Regions from separate parts of the Embleya sp. AB8 genome, predicted to be linked through region 1. Evidence: riboswitches for the same ligand, from Rfam matches in the RefSeq annotation. Region 1 holds a riboswitch; the other holds the start of a gene.

The links. A riboswitch is a leader RNA that binds a small molecule or an ion and turns the genes downstream of it on or off. The one in region 1 is predicted to bind FMN.
Region 2: it holds a riboswitch for FMN, as region 1 does, so the genes downstream of both, ribB (3,4-dihydroxy-2-butanone-4-phosphate synthase) here and ABIA38_RS37735 (hypothetical protein) in region 1, are expected to answer to the same signal.

The regions. Positions count from the first base shown of each region.
Region 1 is NZ_JBMHHY010000033.1:115,609-123,028, forward strand. It holds gene ABIA38_RS37725 (class I SAM-dependent methyltransferase) at 1-49, shown strand, start outside; gene rpe (ribulose-phosphate 3-epimerase) at 786-1,460, opposite strand; FMN riboswitch at 1,648-1,795, shown strand; gene ABIA38_RS37735 (hypothetical protein) at 1,917-2,444, shown strand; gene ABIA38_RS37740 (riboflavin synthase) at 2,448-3,068, shown strand; gene ABIA38_RS37745 (nicotinamide mononucleotide transporter family protein) at 3,065-3,727, shown strand; gene ABIA38_RS37750 (bifunctional 3,4-dihydroxy-2-butanone-4-phosphate synthase/GTP cyclohydrolase II) at 3,724-5,079, shown strand; gene ribH (6,7-dimethyl-8-ribityllumazine synthase) at 5,341-5,832, shown strand; gene ABIA38_RS37760 (phosphoribosyl-ATP diphosphatase) at 5,912-6,175, shown strand; gene hisG (ATP phosphoribosyltransferase) at 6,259-7,122, shown strand; gene ABIA38_RS37770 (PH domain-containing protein) at 7,218-7,420, shown strand, end outside.
Region 2 is NZ_JBMHHY010000010.1:7,009-14,428, forward strand. It holds gene ABIA38_RS15785 (TetR/AcrR family transcriptional regulator) at 57-680, opposite strand; gene ABIA38_RS15790 (Gfo/Idh/MocA family protein) at 783-1,943, shown strand; gene ABIA38_RS15795 (aldo/keto reductase) at 2,007-2,987, opposite strand; gene ABIA38_RS15800 (helix-turn-helix domain-containing protein) at 3,160-4,071, shown strand; gene ribB (3,4-dihydroxy-2-butanone-4-phosphate synthase) at 4,264-4,959, opposite strand; FMN riboswitch at 5,207-5,337, opposite strand; gene ABIA38_RS15810 (TetR/AcrR family transcriptional regulator) at 5,682-6,326, opposite strand; gene ABIA38_RS15815 (crotonase/enoyl-CoA hydratase family protein) at 6,466-7,227, opposite strand; gene ABIA38_RS15820 (acyl-CoA dehydrogenase family protein) at 7,224-7,420, opposite strand, start outside.

The DNA of each region.
Region 1 (7,420 bases):
CCCGATCCACGAATCCGACCACTGGACCATCTGGTCCGCCACAAACTGACAAACGAAGGGCCCTCCCGCCCCGACAGGGACACCGAGAGCCCCACAGCCATCCACCCACCACGACGAATCCGGCCGGGCCGCGGGTGGCAGACCCGAACCCGTACCGGCCGCGGCCCGCTCACCCGGACGATCCGGTCGGCACAGGGCCGGGGGCCTCCCGCCTCGGCGAGGATGCCGAGAGCCCCGCAGCCATTCACCCGTTGTGACGAAGCCCGCCAGGCCCCGGCCGGCCAACCCCGACCTGTGCCCACCGCAGCCTGCTCACCTGGACGATCCGGTCGGCACAGGGCCGGGGGCCTCCCGCCTCGGCGAGGATGCCGGGAGCCCCGCAGCCATTCACCCGTTGTGACGAAGCCCGCCAGGCCCCAGCCGGCCAACCCCGACCCGTGCCCACCGCAGCCTGCTCACCTGGACGATCCGGTCGGCCACGGGTGGAGGGCCTCCCGCCTCGGCGAGAATGCCGAGAGCCCCACAGCCATTCACCCGCCGTGACGAAGCCCGCCAGGCCCCGGCCAGCCAACCCCGACCCGTGCCCACCGCAGCCTGCTCACCTGGACGATCCGGTCGGCCACGGGTGGAGGGCCTCCCGCCTCGGCGAGGACACCGGGAGCCCCGCAGCCATTCACCCGCCGTGACGAAGCCCGCCAGGCCCCGGCCGGCCGACCCCGACCCGTGCCCACCGCAGCCTGCTCACCCAGGGCAACGGGTGGGCGGGCGGGCGAAACCAATCCGCCCTAGTGAGCGCAGCGCCCCGCAGCCCCCGCCGCCAACGACCGCAACCGGTCCACCGCCGCCCCCGGATCCCGCCCGTCGAACACCGCCGACCCGGCCACGAACACGTCCGCGCCCGCCTCCGCGCACATCTCGATCGTCTTCGCCGACACCCCGCCGTCCACCTGCAACCACATCTGCAGACCGTGCTTGGCGATCAGCTGCCGGGTCCGCCGGATCTTCGGCAGCATGATGTCCAGGAAGCTCTGCCCGCCGAAACCCGGCTCGACCGTCATCACCAGGAGCATGTCCAACTCCGGCAGCAGGTCCTCGTACGGCTCGATCGGCGTGGCCGGCCGCAGTGCCATCGATGCTCGCGCGCCCTTGGCCCGCAGGTCCCGGGCCAGCTTGATCGGCGCGGTCGCGGCCTCGACGTGGAAGGTCACGCTGCCCGCGCCCGCCTCGGCGTAGGCGGGTGCCCAGCGGTCCGGGTCCTCGATCATCAGGTGCATGTCGATGGGGGTGTCGGTGGCCTTGATCAGGCTCTCGACCACGGGCAGCCCGATGGTCAGGTTCGGTACGAAGTGGTTGTCCATGACATCCACGTGGAGCCAGTCGGCGTTGCGCACCTGGGCGACCTCGTCGGCGAGGCGGGCGAAGTCGGCGGACAGGATGCTCGGATTGATCTGCACGGTCATGCGCACAGAATCTCATCGCCGGGCCGACCCCTCCGCACCGCCTCGAATCGCGAACTGACGATTCGTCAGATCATCCACGCCGCAGTCGCGTTCGGATATACCAACGCACCGTGACGGACGGCACAGGTTGGCCGAGGACAACGTTGTCGGCCGTCGTGGCACACTTCGAGGTGTACGAAAGTCACGTACGCGCGCTCCGGGGTCGGTGAAAATCCGAACCGGCGGTTACAGTCCGCGACCCGGTCGACGCCCCGCAATCACGTGGAGCGACGGCCGGCTGAACCGGTGGAATTCCGGTACCGACGGTCAAAGTCCGGATGGGAGGTAGCGCGCGGCGAGCGACTGCGGCATGTCCGCGTACCCACGGTGCGCGGTCGTCTCCGCACGGTCGACTCGTCGTGCCGTTGTGCCCGAAAACACCCCGGTGGCCCCGCGTCGAACGCGAGGAGGCACGAGGTGGAGGCCAACGAGGGCAACACCACTGCGCCGGTCGACGAGACCGCGGCGATGCGCCGCGCGCTCGTGCCGGCGAGCCGCGCCCTCGGTCCCGCCGACCCCGACCCCGATCCCGCGGTCGGCCCCGACGCGGACGCCGCACACCTGCCCGAGGCCGCCATACCGCGCGTACCACGCGCCGACCCCGCCCTGGATCTGCCCGCGCTGCTCGGCGAGTTGTACCGGCGCGACGTGCGCGACGTGCGCGACGTGCGCGGTGTCCGCGATCAGCGCGCCGTACTCCCGGAGGGCGGCCCCACCCCGGCCGTCGGCGTGTTCGCCGCGGCCGGGCCGATCGACACTCTCGTGGGCTACCCCGCACCGGCCGCCCCGCTCGGCGCCGGACCCACCGCCCCGCGCCTAGCCGGAATCGGCACCGGCGCCGAGGTGTTGCGACTGGACGTCGACGACGTCACGCGCCTCGACACCGACATTCGGATCACCGCCCGACCCCGGCCGGCAGACGCCGGCCGTACGAAGGAGTCCTGACGCATGTTCACCGGAATCGTTGAGGAACTCGGCGAGATCGTGGCCATCGAGCGGCTGGCCGACTCGGCCCGGATCACCATCCGCGGCCCCGTGGTCACCGCCGGTGCCCGACACGGCGACTCGATCGCCGTCAACGGGGTGTGTCTGACCGTGGTGGACGACAAGGTCGACCCGGCCGCGGGCACTTTCACCGCGGATGTCATGCAGGAGACCCTCGACAAGTCCAGCCTCGGCGCGCTGAGCACCGGCGCGCGGGTCAACCTGGAGCGCCCGATGGTGCTCGGCGGCCGGCTCGGCGGACACCTCGTCCAGGGGCACGTGGACGGCACCGGCGAGATCCTCGCCCGCACGCCCGGCGAGGAGTGGGAAGTCGTGGAGATCGCGCTGCCCGCGCACCTGGCCCGCTACGTGGTGGACAAGGGCTCGATCACCGTGGACGGCATCAGCCTCACCGTGGTCCGGGCGCACGACGCGAGCTTCACCGTCAGCCTGATCCCCACGACGCTCGCGCTGACCACCCTCGGCGTCAAGACCGTCGGCGACCCGGTCAACCTCGAGGTCGACATCATCGCCAAGTACGTGGAGCGGCTGGGCACACACGGCACATCCCGGGAGGAATCGTGATCGGCTGGCTCAACGACGCCGCGTTCACCGTCGCGGACAAGCCCGTGCCGTGGTCCGACCTGCTCGGCCAGATCGCGTCGCTGGCCACTGTGTGGCTCGCGCTGCGCCGCAACCTGTGGGCCTGGCCGGTGCAGATCCTCGGCGCCGCGCTGCTGATCGCCGCCAACACCTCGGTGCACCTGGGCGGCAGCGCGATGCGCAACGTGGTGATCATCCTCGCGGCCGGCTACGGCTGGTGGCGCTGGGCGCGCGGCCGGCGGGACACCGGCGAGGTGGAGATCCGCTTCGCGAACATGTACGAACGTGTCGCGCTGGTCGCGCTGATGGCGGCCGGCACGGTCGGCTTCGCGCTGCTCCTGGAGCACACGGGCATCTCCTGGGCGCCCTGGCCGGACGCGTACATCTTCGTCGGCTCGGTGGTCGCGATGCTGGCCCAGGCCCGCGGCCTGTTCGAGTTCTGGCTCGTGTGGATCGCCGTCGACATGGTGGGTGTCCCGCTCGCCGTGCAACACGGCCTGGTGTTCAGCGGACTGGTCTACGGCGTCTTCTTCGTGATGTGCGTCGCCGGACTCGTCGACTGGTGGAACCGCTCCCGGCGGTACCGGGACAAGGGGGCTGCCCGCGGGGCAGAACGGCACCTGGAAGGGGCAACGGCGTGAAGACCAGCAGCGAAACCACCGACATCGAGGTGCCGGCACCGACGCCCGCGCCGGACGACCTGGTGCTCGACACGATCGAGGACGCGATCAAGGCGATGGCCGACGGCGAGGCGATCGTGGTCGTCGACGACGAGGACCGGGAGAACGAGGGCGACCTGATCTTCGCCGGCGAACTGGCCACCCAGGCGCTGATGGCCTTCATGATCCGCTACTCCTCGGGCGTGGTCTGCGTGCCGATGCGCGGCGCCGACCTGGACCGGCTCAAACTGCCGCCGATGACCGCCGTCAACGAGGACCGCAAGGGCACCGCCTACTCGGTCTCGGTGGACGCCAAGGACGGCGTGGACACCGGCATTTCGGCCGCCGACCGCACGCACACCGTGCGACTCCTGGCCGACCCGAACACGCTGCCCACCCAACTGACCCGCCCCGGGCACATCTTCCCGCTGCGCGCGGTCGAGGGCGGTGTGCTGGTCCGCCCCGGCCACACCGAGGCGGCCGTGGACCTGGCCGAACTGGCGGGCCTGGCGCCGGTCGGGGTGATCTGCGAGGTGGTCAACGACGACGGCACCATGGCCCGGCTGCCGCAACTGGTCCCGTTCGCCCGGGCACACGGCCTCAAGATCGTCAGCATCGCCGACCTGATCGCCTACCGGCGACGCACCGAACGCACCATCGAGCGAGCCGCCGAGACCCGGCTGCCCACCGCGCATGGCACCTTCCAGGCGATCGGCTACCGCAGCACCACCGACGGCGTCGAACACATCGCGCTGGTGGCCGGCGACCTCGGCGACGGCGAGGACGTACTGGTGCGGGTGCACTCCGAGTGCCTCACGGGTGACGTGTTCGGCTCGCTGCGCTGCGACTGCGGCCCGCAACTGGACGCCGCGCTCGACCGGGTCACCGCCGAGGGCCGGGGCGTGGTGCTGTACATGCGTGGCCACGAGGGTCGCGGCATCGGGCTGATCCACAAGCTGCAGGCCTACCAACTCCAGGACGCCGGCCACGACACGGTGGACGCCAACCTGGAACTGGGCCTGCCCGCCGACGCCCGCGACTACGGCACCGGCGCGCAGATCCTGGTCGACCTGGGTGTGCGCTCGATGCGGCTGCTCACCAACAACCCGGCCAAGCGCGCGGGCCTGGAGGGCTACGGCCTGGAGATCACCGGCCGGATCCCGCTCCCGGTGCACGCCACCGCCGACAACCTGCGCTACCTGCTGACCAAGCGCGACCGGATGGGGCACGACCTGCCCTGGCTGGACCCGAGCGACCCGGCGGCCACCGCGCCGTCGGTGGTCGACGTCGCGGACGCCGTCGACGCGAAGGGGCACGCGGTCAGTACGGCGTGAGCCTCGGCAGTACGTGCGTCTCGGCAATACGTGAGCCTCGGCAGTACTACGTGGGCCTCAGCTGTACGTGCGCCTCGGCAGTACGTGGGCCTCAGCCGTACGTGCGCCTCAGCTGTACGTGAGCCTCAGCCGTACGTGGGCCTCACTCGTTTTGGTGACACGCGCGCGGTGCCGTCGGTGCCGCGCCGATAGGTTCGACCCGCCCCACCCCACTTCCGCAATCAGGCCCAGAGCCGTTCCAGCCGAAGGACACCGACAGACATGAGTGGCGCAGGAGCCCCGAAACTGACCGTCGAGGGCTGCCATGACCTGCGCGTCGGCGTGGTCGCCGCGCAATGGCACACCGCCGTGATGGACGGACTCGTGGACGGGGCCGTCAAGGCCCTGAGCGAGCTGGGCATCACCGAACCCACGCTGATCCGCGCGCCCGGCGCGTTCGAACTGCCCGTACTGGCCAAGGCGCTGGCCGGGCGCGGCTACGACGCGGTGATCGCGCTCGGCGTGGTCATCCGCGGTGGCACCCCACACTTCGAGTACGTCTGCTCCGCCGCCACCGACGGCCTGACCCGGGTCGCCCTCGACACCGGCGTGCCGATCGGCTTCGGACTGCTCACCTGCGACACCGAGGAGCAGGCCCTGGACCGGGCCGGACTGGCCGGCTCGCGCGAGGACAAGGGGCGCGAAGCGGTGGAGGCGGCCGTCGTGACCGCGATGGCGTTGCGTACGCTCTCCGAACCGTGGCGTTCGGCCTGATCGACAGGTCGTACCGGGTCGAACCGGGTCGAATCGGTAGTCGCATGCCACGCCACCCACCAACCACGCGATGGGCACCATGAAGACGTTTGAACAGCTATTCGACGAGCTGCGGGACAAGGCCGCCTCGGGCCAGGAGGGCTCGCGCACGGTCGAGCTCGTCACCGCCGGGGTGCATACGATCGGCAAGAAGGTCGTCGAGGAGGCGGCCGAGGTGTGGATGGCCGCCGAACACGAGGGCGCCGACCGTACCGCCGAGGAGATCTCCCAGCTGCTCTACCACCTCCAGGTGATGATGGTCGCTCGCGGCATCTCGCTGCAGGACGTATACGCTCACCTGTGACAGCCGCCGTCCCCGGCCCGTCGCCCGGGCCGGGGACGCCGCCGTACCACCACCTCGTTCGGCACCACCCGAAGGGTCATTCCATGCTGCGCATCGCCGTCCCCAACAAGGGTTCCCTCTCCGAGCCTGCGTCGGCGATGCTGCATGAGGCGGGCTACCGGCAGCGCAAGCACTCCAAGGAACTGATCCTCACCGACCCGGACAACAACGTCGAGTTCTTCTTCCTGCGCCCGCGCGACATCGCCATCTACGTCGGCTCGGGTCGGCTCGACGCCGGCATCACCGGGCGCGACCTGCTGATGGACTCCGGCGCCGAGGCCGAGGAGATCCTGCAACTGGGCCTGGCCCCGGCCACGTTCCGCTACGCCGCGCCCGCGCCGCTGGCGCGTGAGCTGGCCGGGCAGGGCAAGAAGGGCCTGGCCGGGCTGCGGGTGGCGTCCTCGTACATCGGCATCGTCGAGCGCGACTTCGCCGAGCACGGCATCGAGGCCGCCGCGCTGGTCAAGCTGGACGGCGCGGTGGAGACCGCGATCCAGCTCGGCGTGGCCGACGTGATCGCCGACGTCGTGGAGACCGGGACCACGCTGGCCCAGGCGGGCCTGGAGGTGTTCGGCGAGCCGATCCTGCGCTCCGAGGCGGTGCTGATCCGGCGCGCGGGGGCCGAGGGTTCGCCCGCGTTGGAGCAGTTGGTTCGGCGCCTTCAGGGCGTCCTGGTCGCGCGCAGCTACGTGATGATGGACTACGACATCCGGGTCGAGCGGGTCGAGGCGGCGGTCACGCTGACCCCCGGCCTGGAGTCGCCCACGGTCAGCCCGCTGCACAACGAGGGCTGGGTCGCGGTGCGCGCGATGGTTCCGCGCAAGAACGCCCAGCAGATCATGGACGACCTGTGGGAGATCGGCGCCCGCGCGATCCTGGTCACCGGGATCCACGCCTGCCGTCTTTGAGTCCACCGCCGGTCGGTCGGTCCGCCGTGGTCCTTCGAGGTTCGGCGGGCCGGCCACCTCAGCCAAGCACCTCTTCTTCGGAGAACCGTTTCGCCATGAGTGTCCCCAGCTCCGTCGTCGACCTTCCGCGTACCTGGTACGCCAAGCGCAGCCGGCTGATCACCGCCGTGCTCGGCACGATCATTCTGGTCGGGCTGTGCGTGCTGGCGGTGATGTTGCCGGAGCAGGGCGGCTGGGGATTCGGCTCGCGGATGGGCGTCGCGTTCACCGGGGTGATCGGCCTCGGCGCGATGTTGAT
Region 2 (7,420 bases), on a different contig from region 1:
TGGTGCTCGGTGTTTCTGTGCTCGGTGCCGTCGAGGCGTACCGCGTCGCCGGGTCGTCAGGCGGCCGGCCGGCCCGGCCCGGTGGCGCGTAGTCCGTCGAGGATGATCCGTAGGTTGTGTTCCCATTGCCGGCCGTCCGCCCGGAGGCCGAGGGTGCGGTCGTCGGTGGCGGCGGCGGCCAGCAGGAACGGTACGTCCTGCCAGGCGAGGTCGGCGCGCATGGCGTGGGCGGCCTGGGCGCGTTCGACCAGGGACCGGATCGCTTCCCGCAGGTCCGCCAGGCGCGGGGCGAGGCCGTCCGCATGGTGGCCGCCGAGCGCCTGGCCGATACCGCAGCTCTCGGCGCGCAGGCGCACGTACGCGTCGGCGAACTCGCGGAATCCGTGCCAGGGGTCGGGGTCGGCCAGGGCCCGGTCGGCCAGGTCGGTGATCTCGTCCAGGATCTCGTCGAGGACCGCCGCCAGGAGCACCTCCAGGGAGGGGATCCGCCGGTAGAAGGTGCCGACTCCCACGCCGGCCCGGCGTGCGATCTCGTGTGCGGAGACCCCGACGCCGATCTCGGCGACCGCGACCCGGGCGGCGTCCACCAGGCGTTCGACGTTGCGCCGGGCGTCGGCGCGCGGGGTACGCCCCGAGGCGTCGACGAGCAGGCGGTCCACGGCGTCACGGGGTCGGTCCACCCGCCGATCCTACCGACAACTGGACCGATCCGGTCCGCTTGGCTAGAGTCACTCGCGAAACCGGACAACCGGCGTCCGCTTATTCGGGAGAGGTGCCCGGACATGCAACCGAGGAAGATCCGAGTCGGCATCATCGGGGCGAGTCCCGATCGCGGCTGGGCCGCCCGGGCACACATACCGGCACTGACGGCCCTGCCGGAGTACCGGATCACCGCGGTCGCCACCAGCCGCCCCGAGAGCGCCCGCGAGGCCGCCCACCGGTTCGGCGCCGCGCACCACTTCACCGACCCCGGCCGGCTGGCCGAGCACCCCGACGTGGACCTGGTCGTGGTCACCGTGAAGGTGCCCGCACACGCCCCACTGGTCGAGGCGGCACTGGCGGCCGGCAAACACGTCTACTGCGAATGGCCACTGGCCCGCACCACCGACGAGGCCGCCGTCCTCGCCGCCGCGGCCCGCGACCGGGGCGTGCACCACGTGATCGGCCTCCAGGCGCGATACGCCCCCGCGATCGCCCACGCGCGGGAACTGGTCGCCCAGGGCCGGATCGGACACGTCGTCTCCGCGACCGTGCACGCCACCCGCGGGAAGGGCGTGGGCGGCCGGATCCCCGCGTGGGCGGCCTACACCCTCGACCGCGACAACGGCGCCGGAACCCTGGAGGTCGCCGGCGGACACACCCTCGACGCACTGCAATACATCCTCGGCGACATCGACGACCTCTCGGCCCGCCTGGCCGTGCGGCACCCCGTCCACACCGTCGCCGAGACCGGCGAGACCGTCACGGCGACCAGCCCCGACCACCTCCTGCTCCACGCGACCCTGATCGGCGGCGCCGTGGTGTCCGCCCACATCCACGACGGCAGGATCACCGACGCCGGGACCAGCCTGGAGATCTCCGGCACCGAAGCGGACCTGCGCATCGTCTCCACCGAAACGGGCGGCCCCGCCGGCATCCAGATCGGTCCCCTGCGCCTGCTCGGGACCGGTACCCCGAACGGCACGTACCGGGAACTCCCCATCCCCGAACGACACCGCCCCACCGCACACATCGACCCGGCCGCCGAAGCCGCCAACGTGGCCCACATGTACCGCCGCCTGGCCCTCGACCTGCGCACCCACACCCGCGCCGCCCCCGACTTCGACGCCGCCCTACGCCTGCACCACCTCCTCGACACGATCAACCTCTCCGCAACCAAGGGCACCCGCCAACCCGTGCACCACCCGCCCGGTCCGACCGCACCGCCCCGCCCGACCGGCTGAGGCGACGCGCCGAAGTGCGGGCTCTCGACCCGGACTTCGCCGCCGGCCGCGGCGGGGACGGGGTCAGAAGAACGTGGGCCGGCGTGTGGCGTAGGGCTCTTCGAGGGAGTCGATCTCCTCGGTGGTGAGCTTGATGTCGAGCGCGGCGACGGCGTCGGCGAGGTGGTGCGGCTTGGTCGCGCCCACGATCGGGGCGGAGACCACCGGGTTCTTCACCACCCAGGCCATCGCGACCTGCGCCATCGACACGCCGCGGGCCAGGGCGATGCGCTGGACGGCCTCCACGATGGCCCGGTCGCTGTCGAGGAAGATCGGCCGGTCCTGCTGGTCGACCGTCCGGTTGAGCTCGGCGCGCGGCGTGGAGCGTTCGCCCCAGGGCCGGGTGACCAGCCCCCCGCCCAGCGGGCTCCACGGGATGCTTCCCACGCCCTGGTCGGCGAGCAGGCCGAACATCTCACGTTCCTCCTCGCGGTGGATCAGGCTGTACTGGTCCTGCATGGAGACGAACCGGGTCCACCCGTGGGCCTGCGCCGCGTGCTGCATCTTGGCGAACTGCCAGGCCCACATCGACGAAGCACCGATATAGCGGGCCTTGCCTGCCTTGACCACGTCGTGCAGCGCCTCCATCGTCTCCTCGACCGGCGTCTGCGGGTCGAAGCGGTGGATCTGATAGAGGTCGACGAAATCGGTGTCCAGGCGCTGCAGCGAGGCGTCGATCTGCTCCATGACGGCCCTGCGGGACAGACCCGCCCCGCCCGGGCCCTGGTGCATCGGCGCCCACAACTTGGTGGCCAGCACGATCTCCGCACGCCGGGTGTACTTGCGCAGCGCCCGCCCGACGACCTCCTCCGAGGTGCCCAGGCCGTAGATGTTCGCGGTGTCCCAGAACGTGATGCCGAGCTCGACGGCCTGCCGGAAGATCGGCTCGGCCGCGTTGTCGTCGAGCGCCCAGGTCGTCCTCTTGGCGGGGTCGCCGAAGCTCATACAGCCCAAGGCGATCCGGCTGATCGTGAGCCCCGACGTGCCCAATCGGGTGTGCTCCATGGCCTACTCCTCCTCGTCGAGGTGGACTCGTGTGCGTGCTCCGGAGGCGGCTGCCTTCCCTCCCCACCGTGGCACGAACTGCCGCGTGTGGCCTCCCACCAGGGGGTTCCTGCCGTTGCAGGTACTGCCAGACCCCCTCACGCACGCAGCCGACGCACCTATCGTGGTGGGCATGGACGCCCGCTCCGAGTTTCGCGACTTCCTCACCTCCCGCCGCGCCAGACTCACCCCCGAACAAGCCGGCCTGCCCGGCAACGGGGGAATCCGCCGGGTGACCGGGCTGCGCCGCGAGGAGGTCGCGCTACTGGCCGGGGTCAGCGCCGACTACTACATCAAGCTCGAACGCGGCAACGCGCGTGGCGTCTCGGACAGTGTCCTGGCAGCGCTCTCCCGCGCCCTGCACCTCGACGAGGCCGAACGCGCCCACCTGTTCGCCCTGGCCGCCGCCGCCAACACCGGCACCCGGACCCCCGCGCGCACCGCCAAGCCCCGCGTGCGCCCCAGCATCCAGCGCATCCTGGACTCGATGTCCACCACCCCGGCCTACGTACGCAGCCGCCGCCTGGACATCCTGGCCACCAACCGACTCGGCAGAGCCCTCCTCGACCCGATCCTCGCGGGCCCGCGCCGGCCGCCCAACGTGGCCCGGTTCATGTTCCTGGACCCCACGGCCACCGACTACTACCTCGACTGGGAACGTATGGCCACCGGCACCGTGGCGATCCTGCGCGCCGAAGCCGGACGCGACCCCCACGACCGAGCCCTGATCGACCTGGTCGGGGAACTCGCCACCCGAAGCGACCTGTTCCGCACCCGCTGGGCCGCCCACAACGTCCTCCGGCACCGCAACGGCGTGAAACGACTCCACCACCCCGTCGTCGGCGAACTCACCCTCGGCTACGAAGCCCTGGAACTCCCCGCCGACACCGGACTGACCCTCATGGCCTACAGCGCCGAACCCGCCACACCCACATGCGACGCGCTGAACCTGCTGGCCGCCTGGGCCGCGACCATGGACCGGAACAACATCTCCGACTCGGAGACTCGTCCCACTTCCACCCCACGGCCCGATACCTCCGCTTGACGGGCGCCGAGGGCGGGTTCGCGGACTCGTACGGCGGCGGCGCACGAGTCCCGGAATACGCCGCGGGCCGGAGCCGATGTCCCAGGCCCCGGCCGCCGGCTTGCTCCCTCCGACCCAGGGCCAGGGGAACCGCCGGCGCAGGTGGTCGGGACGCGGCGAGACGAGTGTTCCCCGCGTCCCGACCGGGTGGAGCTACGCCACCACGGGGGTGGCCTCCGCCGCGCGTCGGTAGCCGGCCAGGTCGGCGACCGAGATCAGCGGGAGGCCGTGCCGTTCGGCCAATTCGGCCAGGTCACCGAGGCGGGCCATGCTCCAGTCCGGGCGGACCACCTCGCACATGGCCGTCGCCCCGGAGAGGCCGGCGAGCCTGGCCAGGTCCACGCCCGCCTCGGTGTGCCCGTCCCGGACCAACACGCCGCCGGGGACCGCCCGGATCGGGAACACGTGCCCCGGACGGCCCAGTTCCCCGGGGACGGTGCTCGGGTCCGCCAACGCCCTGATGGTGCGGGCCCGTTCGGCGGCGGAGATACCGGTGGTGGCGTCGGCCACCAGGTCCACGGAGACTGTGAACGCGGTTTCGTGCAGGCCGGTGTTCCGCGCCGCCATGGGCGCCAACTCCAGCCGGGACACCATCTCGTCCGGCATCGCCACGCACACCACGCCGGCGGTGTGGGCGAGCATGAAGCGCATGGCCTCCTCCGTCATGTGTTCGGCGGGCACCATGAGATCGCCCTCGTTCTCACGGGATTCGTCGTCGAAGACGATGACGAAGCCCCCGCGAGCGAAGGTCTCGATCGCTTGTGCCACCTGCTCGAGCCGCGCGACCGCGGTGCGGTCGCCGCTACGGCCGGTCGGTTCCCGATCCGGGCCGTGGTCGTTCTTGGTCATGCGTACTCTCCCGTGCTCTGCGTGCCGACCTCGCCCGTCCGGACGCCGGTCGACCGCGTGGTTCCGATGCCAAGGAGGGGTCGCCGACGAGGACATGCGAAAGCATGCCCTCGTGGGACGGCCACGGCGCACCAGGAGATCGAGATCGCGGAACGGCCCGCTCCCCGTGCGCCGACGCCGTTCCGGGGAAAGCGAGCACGACCGTCCCCGGACCGGGCGAAACCCGGCCGTGACGGTGTACGTGTCGCCGCGCACTGCCTTCCATCCGGACTTTCACCGTCGGTCCCGGAGTTGCACCGGATCAACCGATCGCCGGCTGCGATCGGGTCGCGGACTTTCACCGCCGGTTCGGAATTGCACCGACCCCGGAGCGCGCGAACACTCGATACGAGTCTTCCACGAGACGCCGCTCCTTCGGTACCTGGCCGATACATGGCGAAGGTCACCCCCACCGGAGCCGGCTTTGGACCGCCGTGCAGCCCGCCGCGTGGTGGGCCGCCGGATGCGTCGGGTGGGTCGGGAACTCGTCGATCGCCCGACCGACACCGGGCCCGCCCTGTGCCTGGAACTCCCGGTACCGCGCTCCGCGTTCGTGGAACTGTCGACCGGCTGCGGGGCCGATGTCGAACCCCGGACCCGGCGGGAGGAGGATGACGCCGCACGACCGTTGATGGCAACCCCCTGCGGCCCACTCGTGCACCGGGCCGCGGCGAACGCGCAGGTCAGGCGGAGAGGCCGCCCACGGCGTAGTCGGCGAGTACCGCGGCAATGCGCTCGCGGTGGGTGGTCGCCTCCCGAGGGCCTCCCGGGCGGTACCAGGCGTGCATCCAGTTGATCGAGCCGAGCATGGCCTTGGTGGCGAGGTTGACGTCGGTTTCGCGGAACGCGCCGCTCGCCATCCCGTCCTTCACCACCTGCACGTAGTAGTCCTCGAACCGGCGACGCATCGTGAGGATCGTGGCCATCGCCGCGTCCTGGTTGCGCCCCTCGCCGGCGAGGTTCATCTCGATCTGGAACTGCGCCGGACCCATGTAGGTGTAGTGCTCCATCATGTGCAGCGCGTGCCGGCGCACCATTTCCCGGAGCTTCTCCTTCGGTTCCAGGTCATCCCGCTCGGCGGTCGGCCCGACCGCCTCCAACGCCCACACCAGACCCTGGTGGTGGATGCCCATGAACAGCTCGCCCTTGGTGCGGAAGTAGTGGTAAATGCGTCCCTTCGTGCAGGCCAGCACGTCCGCGACGTCGTCGATCGAAGTGGCCGCGTAGCCTCGCTCGGAAAATGCCTGCGCCGCCGCGTCCAAGATCTCGCCGGCGCTCATCTGGCGCTTCGCACCCAGTGTGCCGCTGTTGTCGACGTGCTTTCTCATACCGACATACTACTAAGTCGGATGCTCGCGGTGACCGCGAACGCCCGGCCTCGCCTCGCCGATTCTGCTCCGCAGGGGCAATTCCGGGGACGTGTTCCGCCGGGCGGTCGCGGTTCCCGTGCCCGGTCGCGGTCCGGACTCAGGTGTTCGTCCAGACCGGGGCACGCTTCTCGGCGAACGCGCGGGCGCCTTCGAGGGCGTCCGCGGAGGCCAGCACCGGGTCCACCAGTGCCTGCTGCGCGGCGAACGCCTCGGCGCTCGTGTAGCCGATCGACATCGAGACGATGCGCTTGCCGGCGCGGACGGCGAGCGGGGCGTTGCCGGCCACCTTCGCGGCCAACTCCCGGGCTCCGGCCAGGGCGAATCCCGGTTCGGTGAGACGGTTCACCACGCCGTACCGATGCGCCGTCTCCGCCGTGATCGGGTCTCCGGTCAGGGCGAGTTCCATGGCGAGCTGGTACGGGAGCACCTTCGGCAGCCGCAACAGGCCACCCGCTCCCGCGACCAGACCTCGCCGGACCTCGGGCAGGCCGAACCCGGCATTCCGCGCGGCCACGATCAGGTCGGCGGCCAGGGCGAGTTCGAACCCACCGGCCAGCGCCCAGCCCTCGACGGCCGCGATCAACGGCTTGACCGGCGGTCGCTCGGTCAAGCCGGCGAAACCGCGGCCGGGGAGGACCGGGATCTCCCCTCGGGCGAAGCCCTTGAGGTCCAGGCCGGCGCAGAAGGTGCCCCCGGCCCCGGTCAGGATCGCGACGCGGAGGTCGGCGCGTGCCTCGAACTCGTCGATCGCGGCCGCGATGCCGTGGGCCACCTCGAGATCGACCGCGTTGCGGGCGTCCGGTCGATTGATCGTGATGGTCGCGATGCCGTCCGCATCCTGGATCGACACACTGTTCATCCGTGCGATTCCTTTCCCTGTCGTTGGGTCGCCGACGTATGCGGGGGAGTGCCGTCGGCGTCGGCGCCGCCCACGACTTCGGTGAGCAACGACCAGAGCCCGCCGGTCCCCGCGGCCAGTACGTGTCGGTCCAGGACGGCGGCCCAGGCGGCCTCGTTCCCGGCCTCGTCGCGCCAGGCCCACAGCCGGGTGG